DNA from 2 places in the Arthrobacter sp. zg-Y1143 genome. Region 2 is predicted to be linked to the other one. Evidence: predicted binding sites of a transcription regulator. Region 2 holds the regulator's gene; the other holds the start of a gene.
The links. The regulator Rex, encoded in region 2, represses fermentation and respiration genes when NADH is low (regulators of the CRP and FNR family bind a similar motif). The targets are predictions, from matches to a motif close to CTTGTGAANNNNTTCACAAG.
Positions count from the first base shown of each region.

Region 1: QNN98_RS13640 (queuosine precursor transporter) is a predicted target of Rex. The motif match lies at 2,952-2,971, and genes of this name have one in related genera.

Region 1 covers NZ_JASKLW010000012.1:84,727-89,131, reverse strand. The annotation lists gene tgt (tRNA guanosine(34) transglycosylase Tgt) at 99-1,484, shown strand; gene QNN98_RS13650 (hypothetical protein) at 1,481-1,705, opposite strand; gene QNN98_RS13645 (hypothetical protein) at 1,718-1,924, opposite strand; gene QNN98_RS13640 (queuosine precursor transporter) at 2,008-2,745, opposite strand; gene QNN98_RS13635 (TetR/AcrR family transcriptional regulator) at 3,015-3,668, shown strand; gene thiD (bifunctional hydroxymethylpyrimidine kinase/phosphomethylpyrimidine kinase) at 3,785-4,405, shown strand, end outside.
Region 2 covers NZ_JASKLW010000003.1:60,001-64,405, reverse strand. The annotation lists gene QNN98_RS03875 (hypothetical protein) at 1-322, shown strand, start outside; gene QNN98_RS03870 (hypothetical protein) at 661-1,950, shown strand; gene QNN98_RS03865 (redox-sensing transcriptional repressor Rex) at 1,947-2,669, opposite strand; gene QNN98_RS03860 (glutaredoxin family protein) at 2,711-2,962, opposite strand; gene QNN98_RS03855 (HAD family hydrolase) at 3,029-3,841, shown strand; gene QNN98_RS03850 (30S ribosomal protein bS22) at 3,952-4,050, opposite strand; gene QNN98_RS03845 (helix-turn-helix domain-containing protein) at 4,218-4,405, opposite strand, start outside.

The DNA of each region.
Region 1 (4,405 bases), on a different contig from region 2:
TGCCGTGGACATCGCAGAAGGAGTGGGCCGGTGACCCGGATGTGCCTTCCGAACCCGCACCTTCCAACGTATCCCCGGAGAAGTTCGGGCTGAAATAAATGTGGGGAACGTCCCACACCGTCCCCTCCGCCGCCCGCAGCCCCCGCGGCGCCCCCAGCGGCCCGGCGTCGTCCCCGGAAACCGAGCCGCCCGGGGTAGGGCAAAATGGAAGGGTGTCTTCTTCAGCCTTCTCCTTCACCCTCGGTAAGCGCCTGCGCGAAACCGCCCCCGCAGCGGCCGAAGCCCGCGTAGAGGCGAACGGAGGCGGCTTCCAAGGCCGGACGGGCACCATCTCCACTCCGCACGGCGAGATCAAGACCCCGGCGTTCATCGCGGTAGGGACCAAGGCCACGGTCAAGGCCGTGCTGCCCGAGTCGGTTGCGGAGCTGGGCGCGCAGGCTGTGCTGGCCAACGCGTACCACCTGTACCTGCAGCCCGGCCCGGACATCCTGGATGAGGCCGGCGGGCTGGGAAAGTTCATGAACTGGTCCGGCCCCACCTTCACCGATTCCGGCGGTTTCCAGGTCATGAGCCTGGGTGCCGGGTTCAAGAAGGTCATCAACATGAATGCCGACGGCACCACCCATGCCACGGGAGCGGACGACGACGTCGCGCCCGGCAAGGAACGCCTGGCCCACATTGACGACGACGGAGTCTGGTTCAAGTCGCACCTGAACGGAGACAAGCACCGGTTCAGCCCGGAAATTTCGATGCAGGTCCAGCACAAGATCGGCGCGGACATCATGTTCGCCTTCGACGAGCTGACCACCCTGATGAATTCGCGCGGCTACCAGGAAATGTCGCTGGAACGCACCCGCCTGTGGGCGCTGCGCTGCCTGGCCGAACACGAGCGGCTCACCAAGGAGCGGGCTGGAAAACCGTACCAGGCACTGTTCGGGGTGCTGCAGGGCGCCCAGTACGAGGACCTGCGCCGCAAGGCTGCCCGGGACCTGGGTGCCATGGACTTTGACGGCTTCGGCCTGGGTGGCGCCTTCGAAAAGGAGAACCTGGGCACCATTGTCCGCTGGTGCACGGAGGAACTGCCGGAGAATAAGCCCCGGCACCTGCTGGGCATTTCCGAACCCGATGACATTTTCACGGCCATCGAGAACGGTGCCGACACCTTCGACTGCGTCTCCCCCACCCGGGTGGCCCGCAACTCAGCGTTCTACACGCCGTACGGGCGCAAGAACCTCTCAAACTCCAAGTTCAAGAAGGACTTCGGTCCGCTGGTGGACGGCTGCGACTGCTACACCTGCACCAACTACACCCGGGCGTACATCCAGCACCTGTTCAAGTCCAACGAGATGGTCAGCCATACGCTGATCTCCATCCACAACGAACGGTTCACCGTAAAGCTGGTGGATGACGCCCGGCTGGCCATCGAGGACGGGTCCTTCTTCGACTTCAAGGCCGAGGTGCTGGGGAAGTACTACAGCGCCTAGTTCCAGGTGCGCGGCAGCGGTTCGTTCTCCTGCTCATCCGGCTGTCCGGTGACGTTCTGCTGCTCGGCGGTGGGATCTTCCGGGCCGCCGGTAGGGGCACCGGCTCCGGACTGCTGGCCCGCCTGCTGGTTTCCGGACCCGTCAGGCTCCGGCGGATCGACAATCTGCAGCTGTTCTTCGGCCTTGGTTTCGTTCTGTTCGAAATCTTTGTCCTCGGGCATGCTGTCCTCCAATTAGGAATTGTCCGGCTTGGCTACGGTCTGCTCATCCTCTTCCAGGGCGGGCTGGGAATCACGTTCCTCGTCGGCGGGGCTCTTGTCCTCCTGCGCATCCTCGAGCAGCACCTTGGTGACTTCGTCGTTGAACTCGTCGCGGGTTCCCGCAAGGTTCTCGTCTACTGCCCGGGCTCCGGGGTTGGGGACCTGTTCGGAACTGCTCATGTTTTTTCTCCTGCCGTAGTGGGGAAGTGAAACGCGTGCGTCTGTCCACCCTTGCACAAACCGGTGCAGATTTCGCCCCGCGGTTATCCGGCAGGCGCCGGTTCCAGCTCCGGTCCGGCATACGTCGGTTCGCGCCTCTTGATCACCCGGATGACCATGGCGGTCACCGGCACAAACAGGAACTCGACCAGTGTCTTGTACAGGAACCCGAACACCACATAGTTGAGGAACCCGCCGGCGTCGGTAATCCCGATCACCGGTGCGGCGATGGCGCAGAAGATGAGTGTGTCGGCGAATTCACCCACCCCGGTGGAGGCCATCAGCCGGCCCACCAGGGCTTTTTCGCGGAACCGTTCCTTCATCCGCACCAGCACCATGGAATTCAGCAGCTGCCCGGCCAGGAACCCGAGCAGGCTGGCGGCCACAATCTGCCAGACCGGGCCGAGGGCTACCTCCAGCGCCGCCTGCTTCTGGAGCCCGTACGCGTCAGTGAACCCGGGCAGCGCAATGATGATGGCAAAACTGACGACGGCGAGCAGCGCCATGGCGAACCCGGTGAAGATCGCTCGTCGGGCGGCCTTGAAGCCGTACACCTCGCTGACCACGTCGCCCAGGATGTAGGCCAGCGGGAAAAGGAAGAACCCGCCGTCGGTCACAATCTCCCAGCCGCCCGGGAGGGCAAACTGCACGCCTTTGGTGGCGCCGATGTTGGAGATAACGATGACCACGCACATGAGCGTCAGGATCAAGTCGTACTGGGAGCTCCCGCGGGAGGCGTAGGTTGCAGCGGTTTTCGCAGCTGCCCGTGGCTGTGCAGTCATGGCATTTTCCGTTTCGGTAGTGGTTCGCCTGGCTTCCGCCGGCTGTATTAGCACTGTGCCCGCTGCCCCGGGCGGCCCTTCAGGACCGCATCCATTCTGCCATGCCCCGGAGGCCGTCGCGGGCCCGCCCCGCTTCCCGCTGATTCCCCGGCATCCCGGCCCGCTGAATGCCTCTTTCCCCCTGCGGCTTTCCCCTCCGGCGCGCCTTTTTGAACGCGTTCAATTCTGTGGTCTACTAAACGCTGAAATTACTGCAAAAGGGAGCATCATTGGCCGTCACCGTCAAGAGCGAACAGACGCGCCGGCTCCTCATCGAAACGGCACTTCAACTGTTCTCCGTCCAGGGCTACGAGCAGACCACCATGCGTGCCATTGCGCAGGATGCCGGGGTCTCCGTGGGCAACGCGTACTACTATTTCCGCTCCAAGGATGACCTCATCCACGAGCTCTATTCATCGCTGCAGGACGAGCACCGGTCCCTGGCACTGCCGCTGATCCGCGAGGGGCAAAACCTCGGTGAGAACTTGATGGTGATCCTTTCCTCGGGTTTGGCCACCATGGCCCCCTACCATGCCTTCGGCAGCCACTTCCTGCGCGACGCCATGGCCTCGAACCGCCGCGCCGACGCCGCCGTCGGCCGCGGGAAGTCCATCGCCTTGTTCCGCCAGGCCGTCACGAGCGCCCGGCCGCAGCCGCCGCTGGCCATCCGCGACGACCTGCCGGAACTGCTGTGGCTGATGTACATGGGCATCACCCTCTTTTGGGTTTACGACCGTTCCCCTGGCCAGCGCAGGTCCCACAGCCTGGCAGCGGGCCTTGCCCCGCTGGTGGCGAAGCTGGTGATCCTTTCCCGCCTGCCCGTGGTCCGGAACATCGTCGAAGACGTGGTGCGTCTGCTGCGCGGCGTCCGCCGGGACGGCTAACCCCGGGACGGACAACCAGTACGACGGCGGGCGGCGGCGGGCGGCTCCAAGGCGCCCGGTTACGGCGCGATTTATCAGGGTGGCCGGTTCCGCCGGTTTAGGTGGAAGATAGAGCCATGTCTGCAAACACACACTCTGCCGCGGCCGCAGCTCCGGCCGTCACGCTCACCATCGCCGGTTCCGAAGCCACCGGCGGCGCCGGCGCACAAGCTGATCTGAAGACCTTCCAGGAACTGGGCGTCTACGGCATCACCGCCCTGACCTGCATTGTGTCCTTCGATCCCAAGGACTCCTGGAACCACCGCTTTGTGCCGGTGGACCCGCAGGTGATCGCCGACCAGCTCGAAGCCATCACCACCGCCTATGACCTGGACACGGTGAAGATCGGGATGCTCGGCACCCCGGCCACCATCGACGTCGTCGCCAAGGCCCTGCAGGCCCAGGACTGGAAGAACCTGGTCCTGGATCCGGTGCTTATCTGCAAGGGCCAGGAACCCGGCGCTGCGCTGGACACCGACCAGGCGCTGAAGGCACAGATCCTTCCCCTGGCCACGTTCGTCACCCCCAACCACTTTGAATCCATGTCCCTTTCCGGCATGGACTCCATCGAAACGGTCGAGGACCTGAAGGAAGCAGCCCGCCGCATCCACGAGGCCAGCGGCGCGGTGGTCCTGGCCAAGGGCGGTGTCCGGCTGGAAGGCGAGGACGCGGTGGACGTTTTCTACGACGGCGAGACC
Region 2 (4,405 bases):
CACAGACTCGGGCATGACCCCCACCAGCGTGAATTCCTTCCTGGTGAGCTTTGGCATTGTGGTCGCCCTGATCGGTTTCGGCTTCTACATCCTGATAGCCGTCTTTGTCCGGAGGGGGAAAAACTGGGCCCGGATCCTGGGGACCGTGTTCGCTGCCTTCGCCCTGATCGGCATCATCACCATGGCCGCCACGTACTTCACCTCACCGCTGGGTCTTCTCTCACTGCTCTCCAGCCTGCTGGGCATTGCGGGCATTGTGATGCTCTATCTCACCCCCTCCAACCCTTATTTCCGCACCACACCCCTGTACCCGCCGTATTGACCCGGCGAGTACAGGAAGGGCCCCCGGAAGGCCCCGGACTGCAATATGGATAGTCCCGCCGGTTTGCGGCGGGACTTTTCCCTTCCCGCTGCGGGTTCAGCGCAGGGGTGGTCACACGGCTTCAGTGCCCGCGTAGCGTTAGGTATTCTCCCGGAAGCGCGGCCCTGCCCGCAGTCGCCTCCGGAGACGCCGTTTCCGCCGCGAAGGGGATCACCATGGCCTCACTTCTTCCTAACCGCCGACGCCAAAACCATCAGGGGCAACTGACAGAACCGGTGAATGATTTCACCTTCCCGGCTCCCCCGCCGCATCCGCCGTCGAAGAATCTGCCGAAGGGTATGGATAACAGCGAAGCCCTGGACAGCAACGCTCTGGACAGCGCTGCCGCAGCCGGAGGCCCCTCACGGAATGAGGAAGAAGTATTGGCCTTGTGGTTCCGGAAAGGAGTCCTGGGACTTACTGCTTGGCTGGCCGCCGGGGCCAGGGGGGTGGGCCGGTGGCTCCTCGCCGGAGCACGGGGACTCCAGGCGTGGCTCCGCATCGGGTTGCACATAGCGGCGCTTCGGCTGCGCGCAGGTGCCGAGCGGACCCAAGCAGGCGCGCGCGCCGGAGCACACCTTGTCCAGACCGGCGCCCAAACCACCTCACGCCACATCCACGCCGGCGCACACGCAGCATCCCTGCGCATCCAAGCCGGCGCCCACGCCACCACCCGCACAGCCCGCGCCGGAGCACACCGAGTCCAGGTCAGCGCCCAAACCACCTCGCACCACATCCACGCCGGCGCACACGCAGCATCCCTGCGCGTCCAAGCCGGCGCCCACGCCACCACCCGCACAGCCCGCGCCGGCGCCCACGCCACCACCCGCACAGCCCGCGCCGGAGCACACCGAGTCCAGGTCAGCGCCCAAACCACCTCGCGCCACATCCACGCCGGCGCACACGCAGCATCCCTGCGCATCCAAGCCGGCGCACACGCCACGTCCCGCGCAATCCAAGCCGGGGCCCACCAGGTCCAGACCGGTGCCCGGACCGCTGCTGCTCAGACGCGGGCCGCGGCCCGGTGGATGCGAAAAAAGCTCCCCTCTGCCACGGGCAACCCGGTGCCCTTCATCGCAATTTCCTGTACTTGTGTTGCCGGTGCGGGCGCGCTCAACCTCGGTGACACCTTCGCAGCGGTTTCCCGCCTTCCCGTGCCGGAGTCCCTGCCGGGGGTGCTGTCCATCCTCGAACGGTTCGGCGTCAACGGTTCGCAATACGTCAGGGCCGTGGCGATCGTGGAAGTGGCCTACGCCCTGGTGTTCTTCGGCGTCGCGCTCCTGCTTGCCGTCTGCATTTGGGAAAAACGCCGCTGGGCCCAGGTGACGGCAGCCATACTGGCAGTGGCAGCTCTGGCGTACGCCATCCCGGCGGGCACAGGCGTTCAAACGGCCGCCGCAGCAGCCGCCGCCCTGGGGGCTGGCTTGACCTTCACCAAGGGCGCGGCTCCATGGTTCCGTTCCCCGCGCCGCAGCGCCGCACAGGTCGACGCGCAGCAGGACTACACCGCAGGTCACGGAATGGATAACCCGGAGCCCGACGTCGTATCTCCGGGCCGGGCAGAGCCGGCCCGCCCGGACGCTGTTTAGCGTGCCAGACGGGCCCGTGCGTCGGATGCGATCTCCGATACCTGGGCCCGCTGGGCATGGTAGGCCAGGATCTGCAGTTCCGTAGCCATGTCCACCTTGCGGATCTGGACGTTCGGCGGTGCCTGCAGCACCACCGGCGCGAAGCTGAGGATGCTGGTGATGCCGGACGCCACCAGCCGGTCGCACAGTTCCTGGGCGACGTCGGCCGGGACGGAGAGCACCGCCATGTTCGCCCGCGTTTTCACCAGCACGGTTTCGAGCGACTGGATGGGGCTGATCTTCAACCAGCCGACCTCCTGGCCGATTACCATCTGGTCCGCATCGAAAAGGGCCACCACTTCGAAGCCGCGGCTGCCGAAACCGGGATAGCCGGCCAGTGCACGCCCCAGGTTGCCTGCACCCACTATCGCCACCCGCCAGTTCAGCGTCAGTCCCAAGGCCGCAGAGATCTGCCCGCTCAGGTACGGCACGTCGTATCCCACCCCCCGGGTCCCATAGGAGCCCAGGTAGGAGAGGTCCTTGCGCAGCTTCGGGGAGTTCACTCCCGCTGCCTCAGCCAGCTCCTCGGAGGACACCCGCTCTATGCCGTCAGCGAGCATCACGGACAAGGCACGCAGATAAATGGTCAGGCGGGCCAGCGACGCCGGAGGGATATGCCGCTGGGTTCCGGGCCTGGCGGCCGGCGGGGCCTGGTCGCTGTTTGCGGTTTCCCGTTCCATAGCGGTCTGCTCCTCGGCTGAGCGGGCTTCTTCCGGCATCATCATGCCCCCAGCAGCCGTCTCAGGCGCGTTTCATCGATGGTCCAAAAATCCCTTTGCACACCGTCGATGAACAGCACCGGTATCTCCTCGCCGAAACGGGCCGCGAGTTCGGGGGCTTCCTCGGCATTTTGCTCCTGCCATGGCACGCCCAGTTCCCCGCCCACGCGCTTGAGCACTAACCGGGCCTCTTCACACAGGTGGCAGCCCGGTCGGGTCAGGAGGACAACTTCGGGTCCGGCGGATTCGCTCATAGTTCCAAAATAGCGCCAAACCTCGCGATTTCCGCGCCCGGGCCTGGATTTGCGTAGACTCGGAATATGCCCCGATCCACTGCAGTCCGAGCCAGCGGGACCACGTCTGCAGCGGGCAAGCCGGGCGAGGCGGCCTTCTTCGATGTGGACAACACGCTGATGCGCGGAGCCAGCCTGTTCCATGTGGGCCGCAAGTTGCACCAGCGGAAAGTCTTTACCCTGCGGGAAGCCGCCGGCTTTGCCGGCAAGCAGCTGCGTTTCATGCTCCAGGGCGAGAACCTCAAGGACGTCCACTCGGTCCGGGACGCGGCACTGGCCTTCGCCATCGGACTGTCGTCGGAAGATGTCCGCACGCTTGGTGAAGAGGTCTACGACGAGATGATCATCTCAAAAATATGGCCCGGCACCCGCGCCCTGACCCAGCAGCACATGAAGTCCGGCAGGCCGGTATGGCTGGTGACCGGAACCCCGGTGGAGGTCGCTTCGGTGATCGCGTCGCGGCTCAACCTCACGGGTGCCCTGGGCACGGTCAGCGAGGTCACCGACGGCCTCTATACCGGGCGGCTGGTGGGCGAGTTCCTCCACGGGCAGGCCAAGGCCGACGGCGTTTTGGCACTGGCGGAAAAGGAAGGCCTGGAGCTGGAAAACTGCTGGGCCTACAGCGACTCCTATAACGACGTTCCGTTGCTGAGCATGGTGGGTCATCCGGTAGCCATCAACCCGGACGCCCGGCTGCGCCGTCACGCCCGCGAACGCAACTGGCCCGTTTATGACTTCCGCTCCGGCCGCAGGGCAGCAACCCTGGGCCTGAAGTCCGCAACCGTGGCCGGCGCCGCCTACGGCCTCTGGCGGGGCTTCACCCGGGTCCGCGGCCGCTGAGCCGAAACACGCCTTAAAAGCCGAAGCCCGCCGTCCCGGAAGACTGGCGGGCTCTGCCACAGCGGACCGGCAAACTGCACGGGACGCTGACAGCGGTCGCGGAGAAGTGGTTACTTCTTATTGCGGCGCTGGTGGCGGGTCTTGCGAAGCAGCTTGCGGTGCTTCTTCTTGGCCATACGCTTGCGGCGCTTCTTGATTACTGAACCCACAGAGTCCTCACAAACTAATTAGGAGTCACCGGTATCCATCCCCTGCGGCCCAGGGCCGCAGGGAGTGCACGCCGGTAGTTACTTGCGACGATTAAAACGTTCCTTAACAGGGTACAGCGTCGGCGCTGCGGTAATTGACAGCATGGAACCGCTGCCGTGCTGCTTCCTCACGCGGTGTCGGAACGCCGGTCAATGACGGCGTCTCGAAGCACCTTCTGCACGGCCGACTCCGGAACCCGGTAGGACCGGCCAAAGCGGACCGCCGGCAGCTCACCTGAGTGAACCAGCCGGTAGACCGTCATTTTGGAAACGCGCATGACATCGGCGACTTCCGACACCGTCAGAAACCGCACAT